DNA from 3 places in the Glutamicibacter ectropisis genome. Region 1 is predicted to be linked to each of the others. Evidence: riboswitches for the same ligand, from Rfam matches in the RefSeq annotation. Region 1 holds a riboswitch; each other region holds the start of a gene.
What was found. Region 1 has a riboswitch for S-adenosylmethionine ahead of QMQ05_RS01650 (methionine ABC transporter ATP-binding protein). Riboswitches for the same ligand answer to the same signal wherever they lie in the genome.

Region 1 (10,311 bases):
TTTCTGAAGGCCTGTCCTACACCTACATCGACGATGCACCAGCGGGTAAGCACATTCAGGAGATCACCTTCAACGGTGAGCCGTTGGATGAGTCAGCTACCTTCCGCGTTGCTGCCAATGCCTTCTTGGCTACCGGTGGCGATAACTTCACCGCCTTTGGTGAGGGCACCGACCACACCGATTCGGGTCAGGTTGACCTGGATGCGACCGTGAACTTCTTCAAGGCTCACGACGTAGTCTCACCATCCCCACTGGGTCGCGCAATCGTTGCCGGCACTGACTGGGCCACCGTAGAACTGGATGCCACTGAGGTCAAGGCCGGCGATACCGTGGGTGTCACGGTTTCCGGTTTGGAAGAAGGAGCACAGATTTCGGCTTCCGCATTTGACGGCGCAGTTGAGGTCACCGACGTGCCTGCAGCAGATGCTTCGGGCACCACGACCTTCCAGCTACCAGTGGATAGCTCGGTAGAGCCTGGTGACTACCAGCTGGTGATCTCGCAGGTACAGCGCGAAGATATTGCCACGGACTTCTCGGTTATCGCCGCTGATTCTGAGGAACCAGTTCCATCGCCTACCGAAGACGATCAGTCGCCATCCGCTGAGCCTTCTGAGTCGGAGTCCGAGTCAGAATCCCCAGCACCAACCACTGATTCGGATCCAAGCACCTCCCCGACTGCAGATTCTGACGATGATTCAAAGGACAATTCCTCAGATGATTCGAAGCAGCAGGATAACGAAAACTTGGCAGACACCGGTTTCAGCGCCAGCTGGATCGGTATCGCTGCAGGCATCGTTGTTCTCGCCGGAATCGTCTTGCTTCTGATTCGCCGTTTCGGCAACAAGGCCGGTCACTAGCCTGAGGGCATGAAATAAAGGAAGGAACCGTGAGAATTTTCTCGCGGTTCCTTCCTTTATTTGCGTTGGATACTAGTCGATCACGAGCTCGCCCATGGTGTCCCAGTCTTCGCCGTCCACCTTGCGTGAGACGATCTTCGGGGTGGAAACCAACAACGGACGCATGGATTCAATACCAGCGGCGAAGTGTGCGGAGTTTACGTGGGCAGCAGCTGCCTCGTCATCGCGGAAGGCTTCAACGAGTACGAACTCATTAGGGTCTTCCACGCTCACGGACCAATCGAACCAGAGGTTCCCTTCTTCGGCACGGGTGGCCTGGGTGAACTCTGCAACGTGGTCCATGAAGTTTTCGGTGTTTTCTGGCTTTACCTGATATTTAACAACGATGAAGTACATGCTTCTAGTCTAGGACGGCTTGGCTAATAGTGTCTTGCAAACGAATGTATTCTTTATCCCGTCGAGGCATGCCCTCAACCACAAGATCATAAGAATCTTCAACCAGCTCTCGCAGAAAATCCTGGTCGAGTCCCGCACGGATCGAGTTCCAGTGCTTTTTGTTCATGTGATAACCCGGCGTGATTTCCGGATGTTCGCTACGCTGCTGATCTGCCAATGCTGGTTCACACTTCAGATTAAGAACCAGCTCGCCTCGAACATTCATGAGTAGGCCGAACATCTTGGACTTGCTCTTGTCCTTACCGTGGACCTTAAAGACTGTACTCTCTGGTCCGAAAGGATAATCTGCAAAAGAGCAGGGCATACTCAAGCACAATTGTGCCCATTGTTGCTCTAGTGTTTCTTGGCTGTCGTGGTTAGTCATGCTCGCCTCGGTTACCGAAATGGGTATTCAATTTTCGGGCAGGTATTCATCACTACATCCAACCCAGCGTCTTTGGCACGTTGCGCGGCTTCCTGATCGATGACGCCCAATTGCATCCACACTGCCTTGGCCCCAATGTTGATGGCTTGATCAACAATGTCGCCAACTTTTGAAGAATTCACAAAACAGTCAACCACATCGATGGGACCAGGAATGTCGGCCAACTGCGCGTACCCCTGCTCCCCCATGACACTCTGCGCATCCAGTGACACCGGAATGATCTGCATGGAGAGTTCGTCACGGAGGAATCGGGCAATACTCGGTGCCACACGCATTGGATTATTGGTCAGGCCCACTACGGCCCAACGCCCCGGGGTGATCAAAAGACGACGAATCACCTGCGGATCATTGACGTGATTGTTCTCCATGCTCGACACCTTACCCGGATTTAGACCCCGATGGATTGCTCGCGCAGGAGCTGCTAAGGGCGGTGGAGGTCACTGACCTCCACCGCCCTTATCAAAATCGGTTCACTAGCTTTGCAGTTGAGCCGCGGCCTCAGTATTCGCTGCGCTCAGCTGAGAAAAAGCACCCCGGTATTGGGACGCCGGATGATTCTCTGGCAGGTAATCCCCTCGCCCAAAGACCTTCTGACGCAGGCTTCCCTGCTCGTATTCGCTTTGCGCCAGCCCACGGCGACGCAGTTCTGGAAGTACACCCTCGATGAAGTTGTCATAAGATCCTGGCAACACGTGATTCATGATGTTCAAGCCATCAATTCCCGCATCCTGCCACTGTTCTAATTCATCTACGATGCTTTCCGGGGTACCCACGATCTGTTGAGCTTTCGCGCGATAGTGGGCCAGATCCTTCAGCGTCGGGTTGCCGCCAGGGACCGAAGCCTTAACAGCTTCAAGTACACCCTGAGCACCCTCGGTGTGAATCTGCCCCAATGGGGTATCTAGATCCAAGCCACCAAGATCAACACCCAGCCCACCACCGATGTGCGCAATAATCGCATCCAGGTCCAGATATTCGTCGTATTCTGCCTCCAACGCCTTAGCTTCAGCCTCGGTGGATCCCACGACAAAGGACAAACCAGCAAAGACCTTGATGTCTTCACGGTTGCGTCCCGCGGCAGCTAGGTTCTCGATCAGCTGCGCATTCTTCTTGGCAACATACTGTGCATGCGGAGCAAAGAGGAAAGTCGCCTCGGCATGGGTTGCCGCGAATTGCGAACCACGTGCCGAAGAGCCTGCTTGGAAGAGGAACGGAGTACGTTGCGCGCTAGGTAGAGCAAGGTGTGGCCCGTCGATGGAATAGAAGTCCCCACGATGGTTGATCTTATTGACCTTGCTCGGATCCGCATAAACACCAGACTGTTTATCTGCAAGCAGGGCGTCGTCTTCCCACGACCCTTCCCAAAGTTTGTAAGCGGCTTCAACATATTCTTCGGCCCAACCATAACGATCATCGTGGGCAACTAAGTCTTTGCCACCAAAATTACGGTGAGCGTTTTCCAGCACGCTGGTGACGATATTCCATGCCACACGACCCTGTGACAGGTGATCGAGGGTAGAAATCTGTCGTGCAAACTGGAATGGGTGGCTCTGAATGACGGAGCTGGTCATGGCCAATCCAATGTCCTTGGTTCCAGCCGCCAGTGCGGATAGCAGGACCAGCGGGTCATGGCTAGGAACCTGTAATCCCTTGCGCACATGCGAGGCCCAACCACCTTCATGGTCTCCATACAGGCCAACAACATCGGCAAAGAACAACGCATCAAATTTTGCGTCTTCTAGTTTTTTCGCCAGATCCACCCACAAGCCCAGTTCATTAAAACGGTGCTGTTGGGCTTCGGGATGACGCCACATTCCGCCAAGGATATGGCTAGAGGTGTTCATCAAGAATGCTGAGAGCAGCAAACGTGGACGTTCTTGGAAAGTTGCCATGATTATTTGCCTGCCTTCGCTTCACCGATGGAATTCAGTCCTGTCGGGATGGTGCCGTTGATGAAGTAGTCACCCACGGAGCGAGCTTTGAAAGCCACCGGGTTGTGGGTGGCGACCGTTCGTGCGTTGCGCCAGAACCGGTCCAATGATTTCGAGGTTGACACCGCTGAAGCTCCGGTGACGTCAAATAGCTCACTGGTAGCATCCAAGATCAACTTGGGCGTAGCCACGTGGGCTTGCTGGACTGCGAGCTCTGCCCGCAAATAAGCGGCGTCCGGGTCCAGTCCCAGCTGCGGATCAAGGGCCGCATCAAGTTCGCGGGCAGCGGTGATAACGATGGATTCGGCGGCGAAGACGTTCGCAGCTAGACGCCCTACCAGTTCTTGAATCTGCGGGTCATCTTTGAACAGAGAACCTGAACCGGTGTTAAACGTGCGGGTTCTCTGCGCAACAATACTTGCCGCTTCATTTCGGGCTGCCTTGCCGATGCCGACCAGCACCGAAAGCAGGCACAGTTGGAAGAAGGCAGGTTCAAGGGTGGATGCGACCTTGCGCTGAATAATGTTCTCTGACTCCACCGGCACATCGGTGAAAATGGCGGTTCCGGTACCGGTCAGTGGCTGACCAAAACCGTCCCAGTCATCAAGAATCTGCACCCCTGGGGCATTGCGGTCAACGATCGCGTACTGGCGACCTTCAACGCCTTCGGTCGTTGCCATCACCACGACCCAGTCAGCAAAAATCGAGCCGGTGGTGTAGTACTTTTCGCCACGCAGAACCCAGCCGTCGTCCGTCTTCACCAGCTTGGTATTGGTGGTGCCCAAGGCATTGCCACCACGTTCAGTCGCAGCATTACCGAAGATCTGTCCTTGCAGCACTTTCGGGAACCAGCGATCCTGGAATTCTTGTGGCTGCAGGGAGATCGTTTCAACAAAGGAGAAGTGACTACGCAACAGGTGGGCAACGTTTGAATCTGCCGCAGCAAGCTCAATGAGCGAACGGAATAGGTGCTCGTGGCTGATCGGGGTTCCACCATGGCTTTCTGGCACTCGCAGGGTCGTGAATCCTGCCTCTTTAAGCCACTGCACCTGTTCGAAGGGCAGAATGCGGTTTTGTTCGCGTTCGCGGGCGCCTTCAGCAATCTTGGCGAAGACTGAACCGAAGCGATCTAGAAGTTCCTGATATCGGCTTTCGGTTGCTGCCGTAGCAATAGTCGTCATTGGTTCTCCTTACAGGGCGTCACTATTCGAGTAAAAGGACAAGGAAAGCGGCTGCCCCACGACACTAAATATCTGTGTCATGGGGCCAAGCCAATTACTTGTTCCAGGTCGCGAAATCCGCTTCTAGGTCGCGATCCCACGGGGTGCCCAAAGCGCCATCAAGGTAGTTTGCATACCATTCACGCACCTCATCAGAGTGGTACGCCTCTTCAAGGGCTTTACCCTTTTCGGTGTCGGTGAATCCGGGCTTTGCACCGATGATGTTGATGTAAGGAAGGGCGTCTTCTTCCTCTTCGAACAGCAACGCGTCACTGGGGTTGAGCCCAATTTCGGCTCCAAGGCGGGCGAAGAGGAATCCTGCGTCTACGTCGGGGAGAGTCTTGGACAATGACTGCTGATCTACTTCAACAAATTTGAAGTTCTTCGGGTTCTCCAGAATGTCATTCTGCGACAAGTGGATCACGCTCTTGCCCTCGGTCACTTTCAACACCCCAGCTTTGTCCAGCAAAGCCAAAGCGCGGCCGTTGTTTGCAGTGTCAACTGGCAGGGCGATGGTGGCACCATCGGGCAAGTCTTTGATGTCATCGTATTTCTTCGAGTAGACGCCTGCTGGTGAGCTGTACATGTAGAAGGCAGGCTCCACATCCACGTTCTGGTCCTTCTTGAACTGTTCAAGGTAGGCGCCGTGCTGGAAGAAGTTGGCATCGTATTCGCCGTTGGACACTACGTGGTTTGGCTGCACGATGTCGGTGACGTAAGTGGCTTCAAGAGTCCAGCCCTTTTCTGCCAGAAGCTTCTGCGCGATTTTGGTTGGTTCCTGCGACGGGGCGGACTCGGTAACAATAACCTTGATGGTCTTGTCGTCTGAGCCAGCGGCTTGGCCACCAGCAAGGCCGCAAGATGTCAGCGCCAGGATTGCCGCGGAGCCGGCAGTGAAGCTTAAGAAGGTACGACGAGATAGTGCCATGGTGTTTGTCCTTTGATGATGAGTTGCGAGTTGAATAAGATTTGGTGTTTAGCGCTTGTCAGCGGCGCGCGATAGCCGGGTGCCAATGAATTGCACAGCATGAACCAGCAAGATCATCAGAACAATAGCCAGCAACATGACTCCGGTTTCGTATCGGTAGTAGCCGTAGCGGATGGCGAAGTCACCGATACCACCACCACCGACCAGACCGGCCATGGCTGAGTACGAGATGAAGCTGACGGTCATGATGGTGATGGAAGACAGCAACGCAGGTTTAGCTTCAACCAAGAGCACTTCCCGGATGATCTGACCTCGGCTCGCGCCCATCGCCTGAGCTGCTTCAACCACGCCGTTGCCCAACTGGCTAATGTTCTGTTCAACAAAGCGAGCGAAATATGGGATCGCGTTGATGGTCAGTGGCACGATCACCGCAGCCGTACCAATAGTTGTGCCCACCACAAATCGGGTGAACGGAATGATAGCAATGAGCAGGATGAGGAAAGGGAAGGAACGGATCGTATTGACTAGCCCGTCAACGATTCGGTGCACACGTGGTCGTGGACGCAAACCGTTGGGAGACATTGAATAGAGCCAGATGCCCAGTGGGGTTCCCAAGAGAATGGCTATAGGGATCGCCACCAACAACATCGCGAAAGTCTGAGCCATAGCCACCCAGATTTCTGGGGCTAGTTCGACGATCCGGTCAAAATTGAAAGTTGCTGCGCTGCCGTTGCTCGTGGCTAGCACTACTGAAGTGAAGTTCATTGGTAATCCAGGTTCTCTATACGCGCGCTACGTCGGCAACGAGGTTTGGGGTCTGCTTGGGTGCTCGATTGAGCGTGATTTCATCGCTGATGAGATAGCGGCCGATAGGCGTAATTGGTTCGAAGCTTGGTTCTTGCAGTGAGCTCAAAGCAAACTCTTCAACTACTGCCCCGTCTTCCATCACCGAGACGTTATCGGCAATAGCCTTAATGACGTTCATCTCGTGGGTCACGATGACAGTGGTGATGCCAAGGCTGGCATTGATATCGCTCAGGTACTGCAGCACCGAGGTAGTGGTTCGTGGATCCACGGCGCTAGTTGGCTCGTCGCACAATAGGACCTTAGGTTCGGTGACCAGCGCACGAGCAATGGAAATACGTTGTTTCTGCCCGCCAGAGAGCTGGCCCGGATAGGCGCTAGCTTTATCTGCGAGATCCACAATTGCTAGCGCTTCAAGTGCACGTTCGCGGCGTTCCTTCTTAGGCACACCAGCGAATTTCAGGTTCAGCTCCACATTCTGTTGTGCAGTGCGATTATTCAGCAGGTTAAAGTGCTGGAAGATCATGCCTATTTCATGTCGTTGCTTGCGTAGCTCGCTTTCGCTCAGACCGGTAAGTTCGACGCCATCAACAAAGACCTGCCCCGAGGTGGGGCGCTGCAATAAATTGATGTTGCGTAGCAACGTGGATTTGCCGGCCCCGGAAAAACCGATAATGCCGTGAATGCTTCCAGCCTTAATTTCTAGAGAGACATCTTTGACGGCAGTGAACTGGTCTTGGCCTTTGCCGAAGGTTGTTGTTAGGTTCTCAAGACGAATCATCATCGCTCCTTTAGTGCTTGGTTATGCGGAGCGCACTTCGCTAACAAATATCTGTCTTGACAGATTTTTTGTACGGCGAAGTGAAGGTACTCCATCGGTCCTGGCTGTAGCACCGCTCCCTGTCGGGTGGTTGCTGCGACGTCGTTGAGCCAGATCTCTCAGTCGCTCTGGATGGTGTGGTGTTCGGATGTACCGCCCGAACAATTCAAGTTTGTCTTCCAAGGCCACGGCCCGACAAAAGTTACGTTAATCAGCGTCATCAAGACATAAATCAGCGGGCCAAGCATGAGATTGGGGCAATATTCCACGTAATGATCCGACACATTTCTCAGCTCTTACGCTTTAAGACGCGAAAGCTTGAGATTTCAGTGAGCTATGAATTTAATGCCACGACGAAATATAGTTCGGGAATTCTGCAGTGACTGCGTCGGTTGTAATGGATTGCAGTTTAAACGAGAGGACAAGATGAATATTGCAATTGCCGGAGCCACCGGACAGCTAGGTCAGTTAGTTATCGACGCATTGCTGAAGCGCGGCGCCGATCCAGCACAGCTCATCGCCATTGGTCGTTCCCCAGAGAAGTTAGAGCCGCTGGCCGGCAAGGGTCTTCAGACTCGCGTCGCTGACTACAACGCGGAAGCCAGCTTGGTGACCGCTTTGGAAGGTGTCGATAAGTTGCTGTTGATTTCCGGCAGCGAAGTGGGTCAGCGGACCACGCAGCATGAAAATGTCATCACTGCTGCCCAACGTGTCAACGTAAAGCTCATCGCCTATACCTCCATTGCCAATGCCCTGACCGGCAACATGAAACTGGCGCAGGAACATATCGCCACCGAACACCTGCTGGCAGGATCAGGTATCGACTATGTCCTGCTACGCAATGGCTGGTACACGGAAAACTACACTGATCAGCTACTGGGTTACTTGAACAGTGGTGTTGTTCTCGGTGCTGCCGGCGATGGCAAAATCAGTGCTGCTACCCGCGCGGACTATGCCGAGGCAGCAGCTGCAGTCTTACTTTCGGATTCGGATCAGGCAGGAAAAATCTACGAGTTGGGCGGTGACAAGCCTTTCACCTTGAGTCAGTTGGCCGGTGCCGTCGGCGCTGCAGCAGGCCAGGATGTCACCTATCAGGAAATGGATCCTGCCAAGCTAGTGGAGATCTACACTGATTCGGGTGTTCCAGCCATTTTTGCTGACATCTTGGTAGATACTGATCTGCGTATTCGTGAAGGTGCTCTAGAAGTGAACTCCGGGGATTTGGCAAAGCTCATCGGTCGCGCACCAACTTCGCTTGGCAAAGCCATCAAGGATGCGCTCGCTGCCTAAAACGCGAAAACCATAACAGCCTAAGAGGCAACCAGCATGAAAAGAATTTCTTGCTGGTTGCCTCTAGCTTTTCTCCACGTAAAGGCCTGGTTCTAGCTATCAGAAACCTTGGTGAGGACGCCTTGGACCAGTGGGTCATCTGTCGTCTCCAAATATTCCTGCAAGCGAGGATCCGAGAACACTTCAATCAGTTTCTTTGCGTCAGCAGTTTCTGCAAAATCAGAGGCCATGATCAGCCGTGAAGCGAAGGTTTTAGGTGGCTCTGGGAACAAGATTCCCTTATCTCGACTAACCTTTCCGGCATCGAACTGCGAGACGTAGCCGATGGCGACATCAACGTCATCTAGCATTCGAGGCATCGCCAACAAGTCGGCTTCCTTCAAAACGAATTCATGCGGGTTTTCAACGACATCAGACATTTTTGCTGTGCGAGGTTCAATATCTGGATTGAGTTTCAGGAAGCCTTCGCGCTGTAGCAGCCACAGAGCCTGTCCTTGGTTAGCAACGTCGTTTGGCAACAACAGTGTTGAGCCCTTGGGCAGCGCTTCTACGGAGTCATACTTGGTCGAGTACATGCCAAAGCCCCATTGGTAGAGCTCAACGGTGGGCGTTAGTTTCACCCCGGCGGCTTCTGCCGACTGCTCCATGTACCACTGGTGTTCAAAGATCGTCGCATCAAACTGACCGCTGGCCACTGCTTGATTGGCTTGGATTGGGTCTTGCAGACCGGTTTTCTCAATCTCTACACCGTAGTCTGGGGCGATACTCTGTGCGACGTAGTCCAGAATTTTTTCTTCGCCAGCCATCGCCGGTTCAAAGTGAACGACGAACTTCGTTTGGGTTCCGTCTGCTGCCGCAACCGCCGGCAAGGTTCGTTGCTGTCCGAGCATCACGGCTAGGACTATAGCCAGAACAGAAGCGATCGCTGCGATACTCCAAGGAAGTACATTCCTGCTCTTACGCAAGGTAAAGCCATGGTCATGGCCTGAAAGTGGTGAAGTCATTTTTAAGCTCGTTAATGTTGATGCGATTATGGGCGGGCCAACGCATGGGCAATGCGGTCACCGAGGAATTGGACAATTTGAACTGTCAGGATCAGTGCGACGATGGTGGCCAACATGACGTTCATATCGAATCTCTGGTACCCGTAGGTCACCGCGAGATAGCCGATACCGCCAGCGCCAATCGTGCCTGCAATAGCCGAATACTCGATCATAGAAATGGTGTTCAGCGTGATCGCTGAGGCCAGCGCCGGCAGGGCTTCCCTGATCTGGGTGGCGCCAATGATCTGTGTTGCCGAACCTCCGGTGACTAGACCAACGGCGAGGTTTTCCTTCGGCAAGTCATTAAGCGCGTTCTGAACCAAACGTGCGAAGAAGGGAATGCCGGCGATGGTCATGGGTACCGCCGCTGCAGCGATACCAATGGTGGTTCCCGTGATCCATTTGGTGAAAGGAATGATCGCGGCCATCAACACCAGAAACGGCAGTGAGCGTCCCATGTTTGCAATCCAGCTGAGTACGCCATGCACCTTTGGTCGTGGGAACAAGCCATGCCGGTCGGTGTTGTACAGCGCGATCC
Region 2 (10,311 bases), 560 kb from region 1:
AATTTCAGTCATTCAGAGGCATAGGGAGCATCTGCAGCTCTGAAAGAGAATTGAAGCCATAAAAGGCTAAGGCAACCAGCGTCGTCGCTGTCACCGTTGGTGGTTATTGGTGGTTTGAAGTTCCTTTAGTGAAAGAATTTTTCTGTCACTCAATCATTCACGGATGAGCCGGGGTCATCAGTCGGGATCAATTGATGGTTCCGGCTCAACCGGATACCCAAGGACCCTTCTCGTGTCCTCGTTCATCAGAACTTCAAGACGTGAGCTCGTATCCGGCCGCTGTGGGCAATGATCGTTCATGTGGTCTAAGTTCTCCACAACATCAACGCTCTCTGGTGTGACAATGACGTGTAATCCATTGGGTGTGAGCCATGATCTAGTGCCATCTGGCCGTGCATGGATTTTCCATCCCAAAGCATGCTTGAACATCTGGTGTTGTTTGCACAGCAGGTGCATATTCTCACGGTCAGTAGCGCCACCATGGCCCCAATCGTCAATGTGATCCATCTCTGATCGGTCAGCACTTCGGCGACATCCTGGGAAACAGCAATGCACATCCCTGTGTCGCAGCAAATCCTTCAGGCCCTGGCTAGGCCTGTAATTCTTGCGTTCAACATCAATAACTGCACCGGTCCAAGGGTCGGTGAGTACCCGCTGAAAAGACGGTGCATCCTTGGCCAGCTGTAAAGCTAGTCCTGCAGGGATGGGGCCAACACCTTCCAAGTCGGCAAGTGCCCTGCTAGGATCCGCCAACATCTCTAGGGCAGGTATGGTGATCGACAAGCGAGGCTTAAGTGGTGTTCCGCTACTGCCAGGCCAGCCGTTGATCAATGCATCCGCATATAGATCTGCCGTCATCTGGTCACTGGTTCTCTCGTCGTCTGGGTCGTTATTCTGTCCCACACCCCAACGAATCGTGCTCTGAATAGATTTAATGACGTCTGCGCGGTGGAACAACTTGATTGTCCCCATGCCGCTGTCTTCGTCAAACCAAAATGACACTTTGCGTGCGGCTTCCGACTTCTTCTGCCGTTGTTCGGCAGACTCTGGGTTCATCCGATCATGGAGGCGCCGCGCCCGCTGATAAACCGTCGCGTCACTGGCAGTTCTCGCGAGGGGCAACAAGACGTGCTCCATAACCTTTATTTGTTCCTCAGTAAGATCTTGCGAGTATTTCACAATGTAGTGAGCTGATTTGGCGGTAATCTCCCCGGCAGCCAACGCCAGAAGGGTGTCTTTGCAGACGTACCGCAAGCCTTTCGCATTGAACATTCGCTTACTCACCATCTCCGGAGTTTCCCTCAGGGCAATGGCTGCTTCAGCAACAAAGTTTGAGTTGATTGTCCGATCGTCGCTAGGGTCAACACGATAAAATTCGGCACTGCGCTCAGATTCGCGAACCTCCTCTGGCGCCTTTTCTCTCAGCTCGGCAAGCGTGTCAGTAAACCCTTCGCCGATCTGCTCGACGGTGTCTGCCAGCAAAGTGGACGTCACCGCTTCAAGGCCACTGTGCATGCGCTGGATTTTCTTGAGTCGATCCAGCGCATCGGCGGTACTAGTAACCGGTCCGGCATCAAAGAGTTCGGCAGCCCACTTCATCAGTGATTCATTAAAAATCTGATGCTCAACTTGGCTCGCAAAAAAGGAATCTGGGTGAGATTCCTTGCGCTCGCCCGGTGGGCGCAACGGTAGACGATGTTCGTCGTCATAATCTTCGGAATATTCTGGATTGCTCATGTCTAATTTTCGCATCAGACACCGACATTTTGTACTAATAGTTACCAGCTTGTGGATACAGATTCGTATTTATATACGATCACAATTCACAGTGCTTTAGGCACTCCAGGAAGAGATGAATTCCAAGCCGTCTCAACCATTTTTTGCAGTTCCTCTAGCCCAAGCCCATCAGCGCGTGCCCTTTGGGCAAGTAGCCGAACGTCCGCAAGAAGTTCCGTCTTAAGCACCTGCCCCGGATTGACCCGTGTGCCATTGGCGCGGCCAGTTCGGACCAAACCGGCGCCTTCCAATTCCTTATAGGCCTTGGCAACAGTACCCGCGGCGACACGAAGGTCGCCGGCAAGTTGGCGGACAGGGGGTAGCTTCGCATCTGCAGCCAGTTCACCGCTACGAATCATTGCTGCAAGTTGTGCCCGAATCTGTTCGGACGGACCAATAAGATTCGCCGGGTCGATCGTGATCATGTATGCGATCCCAACCGCGCGTTACTGTTTTTCGCCTCAGCGCTATACGCGGACACAACCCATGAAATCAAATATCCCAGGAGTACGATCCCGACGATCAACAGCAAGACACCCAGCCCACCCAGAGACCAGGAGAACGCTACCTGCCACGGGTCATAGGACACGTCGGCACCCGCCCCCTCATCCACCTTTTGCCCCACAACGTAGGCAGTGCGTTGAGACATGTTGTAGACGGCCGCGGCCGCCATCCACAGCAATGGCACCGCTTGCAGACAAAGGAATGCGCTAAATCCCGAACTGAGGACGTAGCCGTTATGGGTTCGTACGGCAGCATCAAACTCAACGAGGGATTCACCGCGCAGGCTTGGGCGACGGGTATTTTTGTTCAGCGCCAACAGGGTCAGCAGCAGACCAAGCACTAGCAAAATGGCCACAGGCAGACCGTAATACCATCCTGGGAACGGTCCGGTGGAGCTTACTCCCATAATGTTTTGCGTAACGACCATATTTTCGTCGACCATTGCTTCACTGGCCGACTGGAAACTGATTTGACGGTATAGGCCACGATCATCAGCCGATGAAAGGATTCCGGCAACCACAATCCCCAAAATTGATACCGTGAAGAGGACGAGCGGCAAAACTATTCCCCACGCTGGACCAAACATCCTCGTAGTTCGTGGAATCAGTCCGGCACTGACGCGCGTACCGTTACTTACCGACCCGGCCTTGGGTTCATAGGGAATTGGCCAACAAATCAGGACCAGGACAACGAGTACCCAAATTGCTGCTGGAGCAGCTACCAGCGTGAGCCCGCCAGACTTGATGAATGCCTGATGCAACACCAGCGCGGCGACACCGCCCAACACCGCAACAATCACGGCAGCCACGTTGCGACGGCGTAGCGTTTGCACAATGCGTTCCGCCTGTTGCCGATCATTTCCGGCGCCAAGCATGGAGTTGGTGAGGCTCTTTCGGCTTTGCGGCAAGAGGTCGCGCCGAAGCACAACGATCAGCACTACAGCGAAGCCAACGATCGCAAAGATCGGAATCAAATTACCCATCGCCATGCCTCCATCCGGTAGCGCAAACGCGCTCATTCTTGTACCAACAGGACAATACAAGCAAGCGCGTGATCTTGTGTCAATAGACTGATACAAGATAGCCGATCATGCCGCCCGAAAAATATTTCATTGCAATTTGGTAAAACCAATAATTGGCGCAGTGAATTCTTGGAGAACCGTGGTTCACTAGCAAGAAGGCAGGACATAGTGCGTGAGCGTAGCGCCTAGCTGCTCTAACAATGTCAGCTCGTACAGAATGGTTGGTGCCATGGAAGCAAGCTCAGTGATTTTTGCGGAAGCGATTCCGGATACCGGGGACAACACCAGCTTCGGCTACATCGACAGTACCCCGTCGACTGGCTCTACTTTTATGGATGCAATGTTCTCGGCAATGCCGATCATTATGGGTGTGGTCGTGGTGCTCTTCATTGCTGTAGTTGCGTTCATCATCTACGCCCAGGTGCGCAACTACCGCAAAATCAAGAGTGCCGGCATGGATCCGATGACCCTTGAATCGGAGCTGAAAGCCAAGTTGGTTCAATCCAATTTGCTGGCACCCAAAGAATCCTTGGAAGCAAAGTTAACGGAGCTTTCCGGCCTATTGAGCCGCGGTGTGATTACGAACGAGGAATACACGCAGGCGCGCCAGGATTTGCTCAAGGCGTGGCGCCAGGGGTGAAACAGATCATCCCTGAGGCTGATTGACCAGACGTTACCATAGGGTAACAATGTAGATTGTGGCTAAAGATTTTAATGCAGATGCTCCCGTTCCCGTAGAAGAAAATCTCCATCCTTGGCGGCGCTATGTAGCCTTGGGTGACTCATTCACCGAAGGAATCGGCGATCCCGATCCATCAAACCCCGGCCGGCATTTGGGTTGGGCCGATCGTCTGGCTCAGGAACTGAGCAGCACGGTTCCAGATTTCGCCTACGCAAACCTGGCGATCCGTGGCCGGTTAATCGGGCAAATTGTGGACGAACAGGTGGCCCCGGCCATCGATTTAAAGCCAGATCTCATTTCTCTGTGCGCCGGCGGAAATGATGTGCTGCGCCCCGGCGGGGATCCAGATAAGATCGCCGACATTCTCGACAAGGCGGTCGCCAAGCTCAGTGCGACCGGTGCGACCCTGCTGATCGTCACCGGACCGGATATTCGCGATACCCCGGTGCTTGGTAGCATCCGCGGCAAGGTAGCGATCTACAACGAAAATATTCGCACCGTGGCCGCACGCTACGACGCGGTCGTGGGCGACATGTGGGCCTTGCGTGAACTGCACCAGTCGCAAATGTGGGCGCCGGATCGCCTGCACTTCTCCCCCATGGGTCACCAGCGCATCGCAGCCATGGCCCTAGACGCCCTCAATGTCCCACACTCGATCAATACCGAGGTGGAGCCGGTCATCGATGAGCGTAGCTGGCGCGAGGCACGCATCGAGGACCTGCAGTGGGCGCGCGAGCACCTGGCCCCGTGGGTATTGCGCCGACTGCGCCACCAGTCCTCCGGTGATGGGATCACCGCGAAACGCCCTTCGGCGACGCCGTTTACCGCGCCTAAGCCCAACGATTCTTTGGGTGCCGGCGACAGCGCGCAGTAGGTAGCGCGCGGTAGGTTGCGCGCATCAGGTTATTGAATAGCAAAAAGGGCAGTGACCACCGAAAACTGGTGGTTACTGCCCCTTTTGCTGTGCTATTAGTGGCTAAAGACCAGGGTGCGCAACACCGAGTCGAGCTGGCTGGCGTCGGTGAGAAAACCGTCGTGGCCGATCGGCGAATCGATGTAGTGCACCGGTGACTTGGTGGGCAAACTGGCGGCTAATTTCTCGGACTGCTCCGGGAAATACAGCCGGTCAGAACTCACCGCAGCCACCACCACATTCACCTGCTGCAACCGGGCCAGGGCCGCGCTCAACGATTCATGACCGCGTGCCACGTCGTGGCTCATCAACGCTTCGGTAAGCAACAGGTAGCTGTTAGCATCAAAACGGTTAGCCAATTTGGTGGCCTGGTGATCCAGGTAGCTTTCGACCTGGTAACGACCACGCGGGCCATCCAATTGTCCGGTAGGTTGCTCCCCTGGCTGTGGCTTGCGACCAAAGCGGGTCTCAAGTTCGGCCTCGGAACGGTAGGTGATGTGGGCCAGGCGCCGCGCCAAGCCCAGCCCGGCGTCAGGTCGTGCATCCTGGGTGTAGTAATCGCCACCGTGGAAGTGCGGATCAAGCCGGATGGCCTGGGTCTGTACCTGAGCGAAGGCGATCTGTTCGGCTGTGGCCTGCGCGCAGGAGGCCATCACCACCAGGTTCTTGACCTGCTCGGGAAACTCGACCGCGTATTCCAGGGCCCGCGCCCCACCCATCGAGCCACCAATTACCGCATGCCAGGTGCTAATTCCTAACTGCTTGGCCAAGCGCGCTTCGAGGCGCACCGAGTCCTTGATGGTCACGAAGGGGAAGCGTGAACCGTAGGGCACACCATGCTCATCCAGCGAGGACGGTCCGGTGGACCCATTGCAACCGCCGACCATATTCACCGCGAGCACAAAGTACTTGTTGGTATCGATGGTCGCCCCGGGGCCAACAAAGCCGTCCCACCAGCCGGCGGTGTGTGCATCGCCCTGGGCGACGTGGGCGTCGCCGGTCAGCGCGTGCATCACCAGGACCGCGTTGGTCCCGGCCGCGTCGAGGGTACCCCAGGTTTCGTAGGCCAGTTCCACTTCTGGCAGGTAGCCGCCAAATTCGAAGTGGTGCTCGCCGACGGCGCTTCGGCGCATCATGCCGTGCTGACCTTCGGCGAGCTGTGGTGTTGCGGTGGTCGCAATGGATGCCATGCTTAGAGAGTTTCCTGCAATTCCTTGTTTGGTTCTTCGTTCGATTCCTCGCCCTGGCCAAGGGCCGCAACAGCGTTGAAGCCTAGTTCCAGGTCGGCCAAGATGTCCTTGATGTTTTCCAGTCCGACGCTCAGGCGCACCAGGGACGGGCTCACGCCAGCGGCGATCTGCTCGGCCTCGGAGAGCTGGGCGTGGGTGGTGGAGGCCGGGTGGATGACCAGCGAGCGGACATCGCCGATATTGGCGACATTGGAGTGCAACTCCAGGGCGTCAACAAACGCCTGACCTGCCGCGGAGCCACCATCAAGTTCAAAGGCGATGACCGATCCGGCACCGTGCTGCGAGTACTTCTTGGCACGCTCAAACCACGGTGAGGATTCCAGGCCTGCATAGGCGACCTTTTGCACTTCGGCGCGAGCTTCCAGCCACTTGGCTACCGCCAGCGCATTTTCGCCGTGACGCTCAACGCGCAGGGACAGGGTTTCAAGTCCTTGGGCGATCAGGAAGGCGTTGAAGGGGGCGACCGCGGAGCCCAGATCGCGCAAAAGCTGCACCCTAGCCTTGAGGATGTAGGCGAGGTTGGCGCCGAGGATGCCGTTGACACCCAAGTCACGGGCGAAGACTAGGCCGTTGTAGGACTCGTCCGGGGTGTTGAAGCTTTCGAAGCGCTGCGGATCCTTGGCGAAGTCGAAGTTGCCCGAGTCCACGATCACTCCGGCGATCGCATTGCCGTGCCCACCGAGGAACTTGGTGGCCGAGTGGATCACGATGTCCGCACCAAACTCGATCGGGCGGATCAGGTAGGGTGTGGCCAGGGTGTTATCCACCAGCAGTGGCACACCATTTTCGTGGGCGATCGCGGAGATCGCTTCAATATCCAGCACGTCCTGACGTGGGTTGGAAATGGTTTCGCCGAAGAACGCCTTGGTGTTCTCGCGCACCGCATCACGCCAGTGATCCAGGTTATCCGGGTCGGCCACAAAGGTGACCTCAATGCCCAGGCGCTTCAGGGTGTGCTTGAGCAGGTTCTGAGTTCCGCCGTACAAGCTGGGGCTGGCCACAATGTGATCGCCGGCCTCGGCAAGGTTCAGGATCGCGAAGGTCGTGGCGGCCTGCCCCGAGGAGAGTAGTAGTGCACCCACGCCACCTTCCAGATCGGCGATCCGGGTTTCGACCGCATCGGTGGTGGGGTTACCGATGCGGGTGTAGATCGGCTCCAGTTCGGACAGCGCAAAACGGGCTGCGGCGCTTTCGGCGCTCGGGAAGACGAAGGATGTGGTCTGGAAAATCGGCAAGGCTCGGGCGCCGGTGGTGGGATCTGGGGTTTGGCCGGAGTGGATCTGACGGGTTTCAAATGACCAGTTGTTGCTCATGGTTTCCTCCAAAATAGTTGTATGACTTTGGGGGTAGACCACTGAGAAGACACCGATGGAAGTACCTCATCAAGAAGCCTTCCAGGGTTACCCGCGCTTGTCCTTAGCCGCCTTGCGCGTCTAAGGGCCAGGTCTTCACCCGGGGCACCCCACCGCGGCTGGAGGGTTGCCGCCCAGTAAGCCGGGGCTTGTTACTGGGACTCATGACCTGCCTCCAGTGTGCCTGAAAACCGAAGATCTTTGCAATGCGAGCGCCCCAAAATGGTCGTAATCGGTCATATTTCACACGGTGGGCCATTTTGTCGCAGAGAATTCGATGGCGGAAATTCGGATTAGGGTCGCCTAAGTAGAGACTGCGGTCACATATTGCCATGATTGGCACATGATGAGGCTAGATCACGTAAGTTATGCCTGTGGCCCAGATGGGCTGCTGCCAACCGCGCAAAGAATCTCCGAGTCACTCGGTTTGGAGTTCGTCAAGGGAGGCGTGCATCCCCGCTTCGGGACGCGCAATGTCATCTTCCCACTCAAGCATGGACAGTACCTCGAAGTGGTCGAGGTCCTGAATCACCCCGCCAGCGATAAGGCCCCCTTCGGCCAAGCAGTCAGGGCCCGTTCGGAGCTGGGCGGTGGCTGGATGGGCTGGTGCGTTTCGGTGGACGACCTGTCCAGCGCCGAAGACCGCCTGGGCCGCAAGGCTGTGCCGGGAAACCGCAAGTTCCCCGACGGCCGGGAGCTGACCTGGCAGCAGATCGGCATCAAGGGTTTGATCGCCGACCCACAGTGCCCGTACCTGATTTCTTGGGACGATGAAGCCAAGGACCTGCACCCATCCAAGGCGTTGGAACCAACCGGGGCGATCAGCGAAATCACCATCGCCGGTTCGCGAGATCGTGTGCTGGAATGGCTGGGTCAGCCAGAAAATGTTCACCTCGGCGCGGTGACCATGGCCTATCAGGCGCCCAATGGCACCCCGGGCATCATGTCGGTGACCTTTGAAACTGACAACGGGTCTGTTGTCTTGTAGTAGACTCGCAGCTGGCTCATGGTAGGCGGGGACAATGGCGTCCCCACCTACCAATTTTTTTATGCGCGTCTTTTGTTGCGCTATCTATCTTTTGTTGCGCTAGCCGCCAATGCCAATGGCCGGGCCGATCAGTGCATACCCGACAAAACCGATGGCGTCGAGCAAGAAGTGCGCGATCACCAGCGGCATCACCCGGCCATACTTGTGATAAACCCAACCGAAGACCACGCCCATGAGCATGTTCCCGATCATCGGCCCCACCCCCTGATAAAGGTGGTAGCTGCCGCGAATGAGGGCCGAGCAAATGATCGTGGTCCACAACCGAAGGTTCAGCTTTTTGGCATAGGTGAACAGGAAGCCAAGCATCAGCACTTCTTCGAGCACCGCGTGGCGTACGGCCGAAAGCAACAGCACCGGCACGCTCCACCAATAGTCCCCCAGATTGGCTGCGGACAGCGCCGTAGTCACGCCCAGCGCCCGGCCGGCCGCATACACCCCGAGGGTGCCAAGGCCCATGGCCAAGAAAAGCCCTGCGCCCAGCAGTGCGTCCTTGCCCCCAGAACGCAGGTCAAAACCTATCTCGCGCAGTCCTCGTCCGGTACTGCGTTTCATCAGGTAGACGGCCAGCACTACCGGCACCAGGGCAAAAAAGATGTCCAGCAGCTGGTAGGTGAAGTCGAAAAATTCGCGGGTGCTCAGCTGGTTATTCAGCGAGGTCGTTTGCTCGCGCAAGGGACCACGCGTGAGTTTGTCAGCAAAGCTCAGGATCGAATAGATCGCACTCTGCCCCAAAGACAGCGCTAAGACCAGAACAATCTCAACTTTTAGGATCTTCGAATTCACGTTCTCGATCATAGGCTGATTATGCTGTGTGCCAGCTGAGGTAGCCTGAAGATAGCGAACTAAAGGAGTATTTGTGAGCCGTCCCGCCACCGACGAAGAATTGCGCATCGCCCACCAATTACGCCCCGACCTTTCTTGGGAAGATGCCTCGGTGAACGAGGGTGGACAGTTCCACAAGGTGGTGATCGCCAATCCTCATTCGGTGATCCGCATGGCCCGCACCGTCCAAGCCACCGCAGACATGCCTCGTACGGTGAAATTACAGCAGCTGTTGGCCGATCAGCTGGACTACCAGATCCCGGTGGCGACCTCGCAGATTTTGCACGTGGATTCGCTGGCTTCCGTAGCAATGTCCTTCATCCCCGGTAGCGCCCATGAACCACATTTCGGGGATCCGAAAATCTTGGGCCAGGTGGTCAGGCATCTGGCCGATATTCCGCTGGAACCGATCAGTGATCATTTGACTGCGCCCTTTTCTTTCCGTGGCCCGTGGACCGAAGATCGCACGCAACAGTGCTTTGATGTCTTGCCCGATCAGCTGCGTGGCGCTGCAACCAGTCTGTGGGCCCAACTTGATGAGTTGGCTCAGGTACCACCGGGGCTGGTCCATGGTGATTTGGCCGGACACAATATGCACTGGGTGGATGAAGAACTAGTCGGCATCCTGGACTGGGATCTGGCCGCCGCTTGGGATCCTGCGCTGAACACCGCGTATTTGAGCCTGTGGCACGGTCTGGAAATGGCCGATCAGATCGCTCCGAACCCCGATGAAGCCCGTCGAGCGAAGATCTGGTTGGGCCTGATGAGTCTGGAGCGGCTCTCCGATACCCTTTCGCGCACCGACAATCCGAAGATCAATAAGCTGATGCGAAAAATTGGGCCGCGGATTTTGAATGCTGCGCAGGCGGTGAGGAGCTGACATGCGAACTACAACTATATTCTCAGGTGCCGGGCTGGCCATCTTGTCCCTAGTGCTGAGCGG
Region 3 (10,311 bases), 120 kb from region 1:
GGATCATCGCTTCACACTTTAGAGAGGGATAAGAATGTTGTCGTTCTGGACAGGACTAGCATCAAACATCGTTGGCATCACCGTGTTGGTGTACTTCGTCTACTTTCGTCGTCACTTCCGACGAGACCTAGTACTTGCCTACATCGCGTTGAGCATGGGGATCTTCGCCGTAACGCTGCTGCTCTCTGGCAGCGGGGCGGGTATGGGGTTGGGCTTAGGACTCTTCGGCATCCTTTCCATCATTCGTCTTCGCTCGGACACTCTGACACAAGAAGAAGTAGCCTACTACTTCATTTCTTTGGCCATAGGTTTGGTCAACGGATTACACCCAGAGCCTGCCTGGCTGGCCCCTTCGGCCACCGCAGCATTGGTACTGGTGATGTTCTTGGCGGATCACCCTAGCTTCGCCCCACGCACTGAACGTCAGACGGTCACCTTGGAAAGGCCTACCCGAAGACAACAGACCTACATGCTGCGCTCGAAGAACTATTGGATGCCAAAATTCTTCGCACGGTGGTGGTTGAACTGGACATGGTCCGTGACCTGACCATCGTCGATGTCCGCTTCCGCACTCACGCTGGCGCATCAAGCAAGGCGGAAAGCATCGAGAATCATGCAGAGAACTACACGGGTACCTACGAACTGGCCAAAGACCAAAGACTAAGTCAAAATTCTTCGAGGCAACATGGGACCAAGCAGGAGACGTGGTCCTAAATGTCTACGTTGGATAGCCTCACGCAAGCTGAGGATTCGGCAATGGCCCGTGCGGCCCTAGAAGACGCGGTGGCCGACCGTGAACCAATCAGTTTGAAAGAGGTTGTTTCCGAAGCTGCACTTCAGACGCGTGTTGATAAGAAATTCTTGCTGACCCCGGAGCAGTTCACTCAGTTATCAGAACGTCTAGGGAAGAAATTCAAGATCATGCAGATTGATGCTCGACGGATCTTTCGGTATGAATCTGTGTATTTTGATACCGAAGATTTTGACCAATATCGGGCGCACCGGCAGGGACGCCACAGACGTTATAAGGTCCGTTCAAGGACCTACGCGGATACTGGGCTGCCGATGTTTGAGATCAAGACCAAGGGTTTGCGGGGAGCAACGGTGAAACACCGAATCCAACAGCGACTCAACCATGCTGGGGAGTTGACCGACGACAATCTTGAATTTCTGAGTACAGTTTTGGACAGTGAATACGGGCAACAAGTCCCAGAACTACAGCCGGTGCTCGAAAGTGCCTATACAAGAGCGACCTTCGTTAATCCCGTCGATTCCGAACGACTAACCTGTGACGTTGAGCTGGAATACGCAAACGATCAACGACGCATCAGCGGTCCGGACCTCATCGTTGTTGAAACGAAGTCAGCTGATGGTCGAGGGGCCTCGGACAGGGCCCTGGCAGATCTAGGCATTCGAGAAGTGTCGATGTCGAAGTATTGCATCGGTGTGGCATTACTGAATCCACAACTTCCTGCCAACCGGTGGAGTAGGTTGTTGCAACAACGCTTTGTCCCAGAAGTGGGGGTGAGCTAGGGCGTGGCTCCGGCTAGCTATTTGACGGCAGCTAGCCGGTAGCCGAACCCTCGGACAGTCTCGAAACGCGAGGAGCCGAGCTTGTTGCGAAGGTAACGGACATAAACGTCAACGACGTTTGAACCGGGATCAAAATCGTAGCCCCAAACCCGTGAGAGTAATTGCTCACGGCTCAGCACCTGGCCAGGATTGCGTAGGAAGGCTTCGGCTAACGCGAATTCACGGGCAGATAAATCTACCTCGACCGAATCAACGGTGACTCTTCGGCGAAGTAGGTCCATGTGCAGGTTCTCATGAGACAGGGAAGAGACTTCCGGGGTGCTGTCGTCGGTGCGTAACCGCAGCCGGACTCGGGCAAGCAGCTCATCAAAATGGAAGGGCTTGGCCATGTAGTCATCGGCACCATTTTGCAATCCTGCAACCGTATCTTCAACGCTCCCGCGTGCGGTCAGAATAATGACCGGGGTGGTAATTTGGGCAGCCCGCAATCTGCGTAAGACCGAGAAACCGTCTTCATCTGGTAAACCCAGATCCAAGATGATTAACTCGTGTTCCCCATTGAGAGCTTGAGTGAACCCATCGTGGCCACTTTCAGCGATGGAAGAAGTCAACCCAGCAGCACGCAGGCCTTTGGCTACGAAAGAGCTAATACGAGGTTCATCTTCTACGATTAATATTTGGCTCATGCTTCCTTGCTTCCCGTTGCTAGTGGCAAATCAATGTAGAACGTGGAACCTTGATCGGGTTCCGAGCTTACCCAGACACGTCCTCCGTGCGTCTCTGCGATGGCCTGCACAATGGCCAGGCCCAGTCCGGAACCGGAAGAGCGCGCCGAATTCTGTCCTCGTCCAAAGCGCTCAAAGATGCGGTCGAGGTCATCTGAGTGGATCCCTGCGCCGGCATCAGCAACCCACCAACGTAGGGTCGTCTCCCCATTAGCGTCGCGTAGAATCTCGTTGCCCAAAGCAATGCGGCTTTCATCTTCAGAGAATTTCACGGCATTGGCGCAGAGCTGCAACATGGCCTGGGTCAGGCGCATGGGATCCAACCTGACGGTTGCTTCGGCTCGGTAGTCAATGCGCCACTGACGTTGTCCCAGACCACGTGCCTTATCCAGGATGTCGTCAAGAAGCTTGCCCACCTGGACTGGTTCAGTCTGTAGGAAATCCGTGCGGTTGGACTTGGCAAGAGTCACCAGATCATTGATCAGTACAGACATCCGGTTCAACTCGTCCATTGCGATATCTCGGCTCTGCTGCACATCCTGAGGGTCATGAGGATCCATCAGCTCTAGGTGGCCATTAATGATGGTCACTGGTGTGCGAAGCTCATGCCCCACATCGTCTAGCAACTGACGTTGAGAACTTAAGGCACCGTCGAGACGATCCAACATTTCATTAACCGTCACAGTCAGATCAGCGAATTCGTCGTTTCCGGAGACTTCAATGCGTTGCGAAACGTCGGTCTCGGAGATCTGTTGCGCCGTAGTTTGCAGTTTGCGGATCGGCTCCAACATTCTGCCCACAATCAGCCATGCTGCCAGGGCCGCCACGAGCATGACCGAGGCTCCGACGGCAATATAGATCATGAAGTTCCGGTCATTGGCGACTGCCTCGGCAGAGTAGTCATACGCCAAGACGAAGGAGCCACGCTCATGGTCGGCGGGTAAGCTCACCGGAACTACCACTGCGCGGTAGGTGGTGACCTCAGTTTTTACCGTGCCGATACGGATACGATTACTGTCTTGAACTTGGAAAGCCCACGCGGTGAATTCCGGATCGTCTTCTAACCTGGTGCCTACGATATCCGGCGCGGTCCACCGTACCTTGTCACCCACTAAGGCGAGCATGCCTTGCTTTGGGGAGGGCAGGGTGCGTTGCATGGCGATATACAACAAGTCTTCGGCATGGGTAAAAGACTTTGTAGTTTGGGGATCAACTCCGGTTTCCGTGAGTACCTTGAATTCTTTAACGGAACGAGAAAGGGACTCGTCCAGCCTTTCACTGAGTTCGAGTCGTTGTACTGCAAAGCTGGCAGTACCGGCAGCCACCAGCGCCAAACCGACCAGAAGCAGCATTCCGGTGAGCACTCGAGCACGAATTGACCACCGCCGCTCGGGCGCCTTAGTCATCGTCATCTAGTTCGTCGGCCTCATCATCGTCATCAAGCTCATCATCATCATCGTCGTCATCGTAGGTATGAGTACCCGAGGGTGGCAACGGAGTGACGGTCTTTTTAGGTGGGGCAGTGCGCGACGGTGTTGGCGTTGCTGTTTTTGGCGGAGTGCTGGTTTCTTCAGCGGGGGTCGGGCTAGCAGTTGCTTCTGCAGTTTTGGATCCCGAGGTACTTGGTGACTGTGTCGGCCGATTAGGTATACCGCTGGTCGGAGAGGGCGGAACTTCTTTGAAAGTAAACCCCTCACCAAGATCTTGATCCGAGGGACCACCTAAGACACGGCTGACTCCGACCACGGCTAAACAGAGGACCGCTATGACAGCCAGTGAAGCCATAACGCGGCGCAATGTTTCCTTTCCCATGCTTCTCATTGTTCCGGATACACATGAGATCCAGATGAGAGACGCGAGTCGGAACGTGTGGAGCCAAATTTAGAGCAAGCGCTTAGCTCAGATGCTCAAAAATGATTGCCGTTTGGGTTGAAGAGAACGCCCGGTTGGCCCCCAAGTGGGTAGCAACAAATGTGCGTAGATCTTCGATGCTTCTGGTGGCTACCCGGACCAACAAATCAGGTGATCCGCCGAGTACGAAGACTTCTTTGACCTCTGGAAGTTGCTGCAGAGACTTTGCTGAAGCGAGCAGACGGTCACGTGCAGAAGGCGAGACCAATATAGAAACCATCGCATTAACCGACACACCGAGCAGTTTCTCATTGATGGCCGCGTGATAACCGGTGATGACTCCGGCGGTGTGAAGAGCCTTGACGCGCCCTAGACAGGTGGATGGCGCGACGCCGACTTTGCTCGCGAGAACATTGTTCGGGATTCTGCCGTCCTTGCTCAGTTCTGAGAGGATCGCTAGGTCAGTGTCATCAACGCGAATTGGATTCGGAACGGCATCGCCTTGCACTTCCCAGAGAGAATTTTCCACGAAAATTTCACCTCATTCTTTAAGTAAGTTCAGATTTGCTCGCTTGGTTTTGTATTTGATTCTACGCTGACTACAGCGTGGAGAACTGAAATCTTAGGAGCAAAATGTCTACCGAACTGACTCGTCAATCCTTGGCCCAGTTGGATCAGGCCGATCCCTTGACCGCTTTTGCAGATCGGTTCATTCTGCCCGAGGACACCATTTACCTTGACGGGAACTCGCTCGGAGCTCTACCGAAGGGTGCCGCCAAACGCGCAGCCCAAGTAGTGAGCGAAGAATGGGGACAGGGACTAATCCGTTCGTGGAACACCGCCGGCTGGTTTGAATTGCCACTGAAGCTGGGCGATAAACTCGGTCGCTTACTGGGTGGAAAACCGAATGAAACCGCCATTACCGACACCACCACGCTGAACCTCTTCAAAGCCTTGGCTTCAGCATTGCGCACGCAAAAGGCCGATGGCCCGAATCGTCGAGTGATCCTGACCGAACGCGATAATTTCCCTACCGACATTTACATTGCTGAGGGATTGGCCGATCTGGTCAACTCGTTGTCAACGGAAACCGGCGTCGACTACGAAGTAAAGCTGATTGACGACGAAGCTTCACTTCGCGAAGCCTTGGATGACAGCGTAGCCGTCGTCGCGCTGTCACATGTGAACTACCGGACCGGTTCCATGTGGAACATGGATGAAATCACCGCAGCAATCCACGATGCTGGTGCACTGGTGATCTGGGATCTGGCTCATGCCGCCGGGGCAGTACCGGTCGACCTGAATGCAGCCAATGCAGACTATGCCGTGGGCTGCACCTACAAGTACCTGAATGGTGGACCAGGCTCACCGGCCTTCATCTGGGTCAACGAGCGTCATCACGAACGCTTCTGGCAGCCACTTTCGGGATGGTGGTCGCACAACAAGCCATTCGAAATGTCGCAGAGCTATACCCCGGCCAACGATATCCGCCGATTCATGTGCGGTACTCAGCCCATGACTTCCCTGTCCATGGTGGAGGTGGGACTGGATATCGCGTTAGAGGCAGATATGGCTCAGGTGCGCGCCAAGTCCCTGGAACTAGTAGACCTGTTCATTGAACTAGTGGAGACGCGGTGCGACGGCTATGGGCTAGAACTGGTGACACCGCGTGAGCACGCAGCACGAGGCAGCCATGTGAGCTTCCGCCATGAGCACGGTTACGAAATCATCGCGGCCTTGATCGACCAGGGCGTGATTGGCGATTACCGCGAACCGGAAGTCCTGCGCTTTGGCATCACCCCGCTGTACCTCACCCGCACCGATATCTGGGATGCAGTGGAGAAACTGCGTGAAATTCTGCACACCAACGCGTGGCAACGTGAAGAGTACTCCGTACGAAATGCCGTGACCTAACCGGTAAAACAGAAACAAACCCTACCAATAGCGTCACCTCTGGTCTGATGTGGCCAGAGTACGCTTATACGCAGCACGGCATGTTTTGATGCCGTGCTGTTCGTATGAGGTTTAGGGGAATATTGTTGGGCAAACAGCCGGTACGCGCCACTGACGTCGGGTCGGGCCTGAAGAAAACACTGACTCCGGCACAGATGTCCATGATCGCCCTGGGCAGTGCCATCGGCACCGGACTTTTTGCTGGCAGTAAGCTGGCCATCATGATGGCAGGGCCATCGGTCATCCTCAGTTACGTGATCGGTGGCGTGGTGGCGTTACTGGTGATGGGTGCGCTCGCCGAGATGACGGTCAAACAACCGGTGGCGGGATCTTTCGGCGTTTACGCCGAACGTTATCTTGGTCGCTTTGCCGGTTACCTCACCAAGTATCTTTATTGGTCGGCGCTGATTTTTGCGGTAGGTACCGAAGTCAGTGCGGTGGGCGAATACATGCAGTATTGGTTCCCACAAATTTCGGGCCTTTGGTGGGTGGGCATTTTCTCTGCCGTCCTTCTGGCAGTGAATTTTTCCAGCGTGAAAGTTTTCGGAACCACGGAATACTGGTTCTCGGCGATCAAGGTTTTTGCGGTTCTTGCCTTCATTATCATTGCGCTGTGGCTGGTCTTCCACAATCCGCACGATCAGTTTGGGGTGCATAACTACAGCGCAGAGGGTGGTTTCTTCGCCAACGGACTATTCGGTACGTGGAGTGCGGTGATCGTAGCGATCTTCTCTTATATGGGCATTGAGGCCATCTCGATCGCAGCTGCTGAAGCCCATAATCCGAAACTTGCGGTGCGCAAGGCCTTCAAGGTTTCTTTCCTGAGACTCTTGCTGTTTTACGTATTCACCATGGCGCTGATCCTGGCTGTAGCTCCAACCAGCGAATTGATCTCCGGCGGTTCACCTTTTGTGACCGTGATGTCCCAGGTAGGTATTCCTTTTGCTGATTCAGTGCTGAATTTTGTATTGATCATTGCTGCGCTATCGGCCATGAATGCCCAGCTGTATGCCGCTACTCGGATGCTGCATTCCCTGGCTGATGCAGGTCACGCACCACACATGGCACATCGAACTAACCGCGCAGGAGCACCGGTCCATGCGGTATGGATGTCCGCCGGAGGTATCGCCGTGGCTGCGATTGTTTACGCGCTGGTGCCTGAGGGCGGGTTTGGCATCATGCTATCCCTAGCAACCTTTGGCGCCTTGGCTACCTGGCTCATGATCTTGTTGACCCATGTGTCTTTCAGGCGCAAAGTAAAGCAGGATCACGAGAGCCTAGAATTCAAGCTATTCGGGTATCCAGCAGCATCAATTGTTGGAGCGCTCCTGCTTGCCGCGCTGCTGGTGACCTCATTCTTTGTACCTCAATTCAAGTACACGCTGATTTTCGGAGTGCCCTTCGTTGCAGTGATGTCGCTACTGTACTGGCTGGTTTTCGCTACCAAGAAGCAGCACTCTGGCAAGGACACCGTTTAGGGGTGGCGTAATCGGAAGAAGGACGTTCCAGCAATTTCGTGGGCCCGAGGAACCAACAGGATTTTCAGGTGTGCGTTGAATTCTGCGTCGTTGACGGTTGCCGGATCTAAAACCTTATCCAACAGTTCTGGCTGTTCTGGTTCTAGATTCCACAGCTGTCCGTCAGCTGCAATGGTCAATTGACCGGTGGTGCGATCTTTCCAAAAGCGTGCGCTGATCCAGTCTGAGCTGAAGCGTGCAGAATTTTGGGGGAGTGCTAGTGGTTCTTGGGTAGAGCTTTGCATGGCAGCTAGGACCTTTTCACTTGTTGTTCTTGCCTGTGACGCTCTTGCATCCGAGGCCGCTTCTTCATCCGAACCACCCGCCGTACAACTGTGGGGTTGGTGTCTGATCAGTCGGAGCTTTGCTGAAACCACCATTTGGTGGTGTCAGCGATCAGAACTCGTGAAGTTGATTTCATGCTACAAAAACTTTGATGGGGGCTCAACGTTTTTCCTATGTCATGCAATGTGAGTTCATCTTTGCTTAGTGTTACCCGGCGTTGGTTGGCAGAGGAGAAACTGCACCGGCACTAAGATCGTAGGGTGCCAACTAGTTGGCTGACGCAAAGATTCTTCAAGGAGCGATAGTGGCCAAATTGTATTTCCGCTACGGTGCAATGAACTCTGGCAAGTCCACGAGTTTGCTTCAGGCTGCTTTTAACTATGAAGAACGTGGCCAGCGAATCCTTTTGGCTAAACCCGGCATTGATACCAAGGGTGAAAACTCGATTGTTTCACGGCTGGGGATCGAGCGTATTGTCGATTTCACCATCAGCCCCGAGGATAACGTTCGCGAGCAATTCGCCGTACAAAGTTCGGGAGATGACCCAGAAGCGCTAGTGACTCACGTGGATGCACCACCTGTGGCGTGCCTTTTGGTGGATGAAGCGCAATTCCTGACCCGCGAGCAGGTCGATGATCTTTTGCGCATCGCCGTATTGGATAACGTGCCGGTGCTGGCCTACGGAATCCGCACAGATTTCCGCACGCACGCATTCCCTGGTTCAGCTCGTCTAATGGAGCTTTCCCACTCTTTGGAAGAGCTGAAGACCATTTGCCGGTGCGGACGCAAGGCCATGTTTAATACCCGGCGGATTGGTGACACCGTAGTTTTTGATGGTGATCAGGTTGCCATCGATGGCGAAGACGTTTGGTACGAATCGCTGTGCGCCTCGTGCTACCTCGAAGCTTCCGGCGGAAAACTGAGCTAGTTCGCTATTATCCCCAAGTCACGAATCGATCACATCGATTACCTAATGACGAATCGTGTGCCAGACTCGGTACATGAGGATTCCGGTTGGGTTATCTATGGCCGCTATAGCCTTGCTGATGCTTTCTGCATGCGCGGGATTGATGCCGGATGGACAGCACGGATCTCAAGATATATTCGAAAGATCCAGAAATTCCGATCGGGCGCCGTCGGCTTTCCACGATGATGTTCCACGTGATTCTTGTGGCGAACTAACCCTTACTCAGGGGGAACAGATAGCGGCTGAAGCTCTTGACTGCATGGACGCTGCAGTAGGTAAGCGCAATGTCGAGTTGGCTGTTTCATCGCCAACTACTGAAGGGGAGCCGATCATAGTGTTTTACCGTACGAGTACGAATTCCGACGGTGTTGAGATTTTCGTCAACGGCGAGTACGACAAATTCGGTTCCAGGGACTGGTCTCATTCCGTGTGCCCAAAAACGATGACCCGCGTAGCCCTTGAGGGGTGCCAGGACTAATAACTTCCTGATGCAGCTCACCGCAAACCAATCATTAGAACCGTGAATAAGTCGAAGGAAACCAAAAATTGATCGCAGCTTCAGTAATTAGTTTGATCTTGGCCCTATTGTTCATCGGTGTATTCGAATGGGAACGTCAGGACAGAAAGAAAACCGGTTCCAAAGAGGACAAGTTCTTTGGCAATTGGGCGCTTGTAGCCTTCTGGATCTGCGCATTTTTCTTTGTGGTTTTTGCCCTTGGAGCGCTGAACGAGTGACCCGAGTGGTGGAATCACCCTTGGATTATTCGTTCGATGTTCGATACAGCTAGCTCATCGCGGATGCTTGAGATAGCGAAACCCCTTGTACGGCGGCAGTCGTCGAGACCGCGTAACTGATTTGTTAGTTAACCAGTCCAGCAACAGCACGTTGTAGAGCCCAGTCGAATCCGTCGGATATCGGTGAATCAACATCCAATTGCACTAGGTTCTGACGGAAGGCGACAGAGCCCAGAATGTGGTTGAGCAGGAGTTGCTGACCGTGGCGAGCATTCTCGGAAGACAGCCCGGCAGCTTCCAGTAGCTCACGCAATTGCAGTACCGGGGCCAACTCGGTGGCCTGCATGGCCGTGGCAACCTCAATGACTTCGGGGCTGTCCTGGATAGGCAACAATGCTAGGTACAAATTTCGGGCTAGCTGAAGGATGGCGTCAGCAGGTGCGTTGAATTCTTCGGCTTTGACCGAGAGCTGCGGGGTGTTCAGTAGCTTGGCTGCCACCTGGGCGAGCAATTCCTGCTTATTCTTCACATGCCAGTAAAGAGCACCAACTTGAACATCAAGTTCCTTGGCCAAGCGACGCATCGACAAGTCAGCTAACCCGAACTGTTGCAGGATGTCGACCGCGGTATCCACGACCGTTAACTGAGTCAATGCCATATAAACAAGTCTAGCCTCAGGCGCATTAACTCTCTTGTTGTTAGCCGTTGATGAGTTCTGAAACTGATCCTGAAATTTGCGTGCACT

Region 2: it holds a riboswitch for S-adenosylmethionine, as region 1 does, so the genes downstream of both, QMQ05_RS04245 (bifunctional o-acetylhomoserine/o-acetylserine sulfhydrylase) here and QMQ05_RS01650 (methionine ABC transporter ATP-binding protein) in region 1, are expected to answer to the same signal.
Region 3: it holds a riboswitch for S-adenosylmethionine, as region 1 does, so the genes downstream of both, QMQ05_RS01135 (hypothetical protein) here and QMQ05_RS01650 (methionine ABC transporter ATP-binding protein) in region 1, are expected to answer to the same signal.

Annotation. Positions count from the first base shown of each region.
Region 1 covers NZ_CP125942.1:349,570-359,880, reverse strand. The annotation lists gene QMQ05_RS01690 (bifunctional metallophosphatase/5'-nucleotidase) at 1-857, shown strand, start outside; gene QMQ05_RS01685 (putative quinol monooxygenase) at 930-1,253, opposite strand; gene QMQ05_RS01680 (MmcQ/YjbR family DNA-binding protein) at 1,258-1,677, opposite strand; gene QMQ05_RS01675 (CoA-binding protein) at 1,689-2,105, opposite strand; gene QMQ05_RS01670 (NtaA/DmoA family FMN-dependent monooxygenase) at 2,211-3,629, opposite strand; gene QMQ05_RS01665 (acyl-CoA dehydrogenase family protein) at 3,632-4,849, opposite strand; gene QMQ05_RS01660 (MetQ/NlpA family ABC transporter substrate-binding protein) at 4,944-5,816, opposite strand; gene QMQ05_RS01655 (methionine ABC transporter permease) at 5,865-6,581, opposite strand; gene QMQ05_RS01650 (methionine ABC transporter ATP-binding protein) at 6,598-7,404, opposite strand; SAM riboswitch class I at 7,490-7,579, opposite strand; gene QMQ05_RS01645 (SDR family oxidoreductase) at 7,867-8,730, shown strand; gene QMQ05_RS01640 (MetQ/NlpA family ABC transporter substrate-binding protein) at 8,823-9,734, opposite strand; gene QMQ05_RS01635 (methionine ABC transporter permease) at 9,761-10,311, opposite strand, start outside.
Region 2 covers NZ_CP125942.1:913,540-923,850, reverse strand. The annotation lists gene QMQ05_RS04275 (HNH endonuclease signature motif containing protein) at 178-1,737, opposite strand; gene QMQ05_RS04270 (GntR family transcriptional regulator) at 1,824-2,201, opposite strand; gene QMQ05_RS04265 (hypothetical protein) at 2,198-3,262, opposite strand; gene QMQ05_RS04260 (SHOCT domain-containing protein) at 3,531-3,941, shown strand; gene QMQ05_RS04255 (SGNH/GDSL hydrolase family protein) at 4,000-4,857, shown strand; gene metX (homoserine O-acetyltransferase MetX) at 4,953-6,086, opposite strand; gene QMQ05_RS04245 (bifunctional o-acetylhomoserine/o-acetylserine sulfhydrylase) at 6,089-7,459, opposite strand; SAM riboswitch class IV at 7,548-7,668, opposite strand; gene QMQ05_RS04240 (VOC family protein) at 7,842-8,486, shown strand; gene QMQ05_RS04235 (CPBP family intramembrane glutamic endopeptidase) at 8,586-9,341, opposite strand; gene QMQ05_RS04230 (phosphotransferase family protein) at 9,403-10,248, shown strand; gene QMQ05_RS04225 (hypothetical protein) at 10,250-10,311, shown strand, end outside.
Region 3 covers NZ_CP125942.1:226,210-236,520, forward strand. The annotation lists gene QMQ05_RS01095 (DUF4956 domain-containing protein) at 35-547, shown strand; gene QMQ05_RS01100 (polyphosphate polymerase domain-containing protein) at 715-1,533, shown strand; gene QMQ05_RS01105 (response regulator transcription factor) at 1,551-2,219, opposite strand; gene QMQ05_RS01110 (sensor histidine kinase) at 2,216-3,664, opposite strand; gene QMQ05_RS01115 (hypothetical protein) at 3,657-4,070, opposite strand; gene QMQ05_RS01120 (Lrp/AsnC family transcriptional regulator) at 4,153-4,638, opposite strand; gene kynU (kynureninase) at 4,743-6,023, shown strand; gene QMQ05_RS01130 (amino acid permease) at 6,146-7,540, shown strand; gene QMQ05_RS01135 (hypothetical protein) at 7,537-7,824, opposite strand; SAM riboswitch class IV at 7,845-7,990, opposite strand; gene QMQ05_RS01140 (thymidine kinase) at 8,169-8,792, shown strand; gene QMQ05_RS01145 (hypothetical protein) at 9,378-9,566, shown strand; gene QMQ05_RS01150 (TetR/AcrR family transcriptional regulator) at 9,691-10,224, opposite strand; gene QMQ05_RS01155 (gamma-glutamyl-gamma-aminobutyrate hydrolase family protein) at 10,265-10,311, opposite strand, start outside.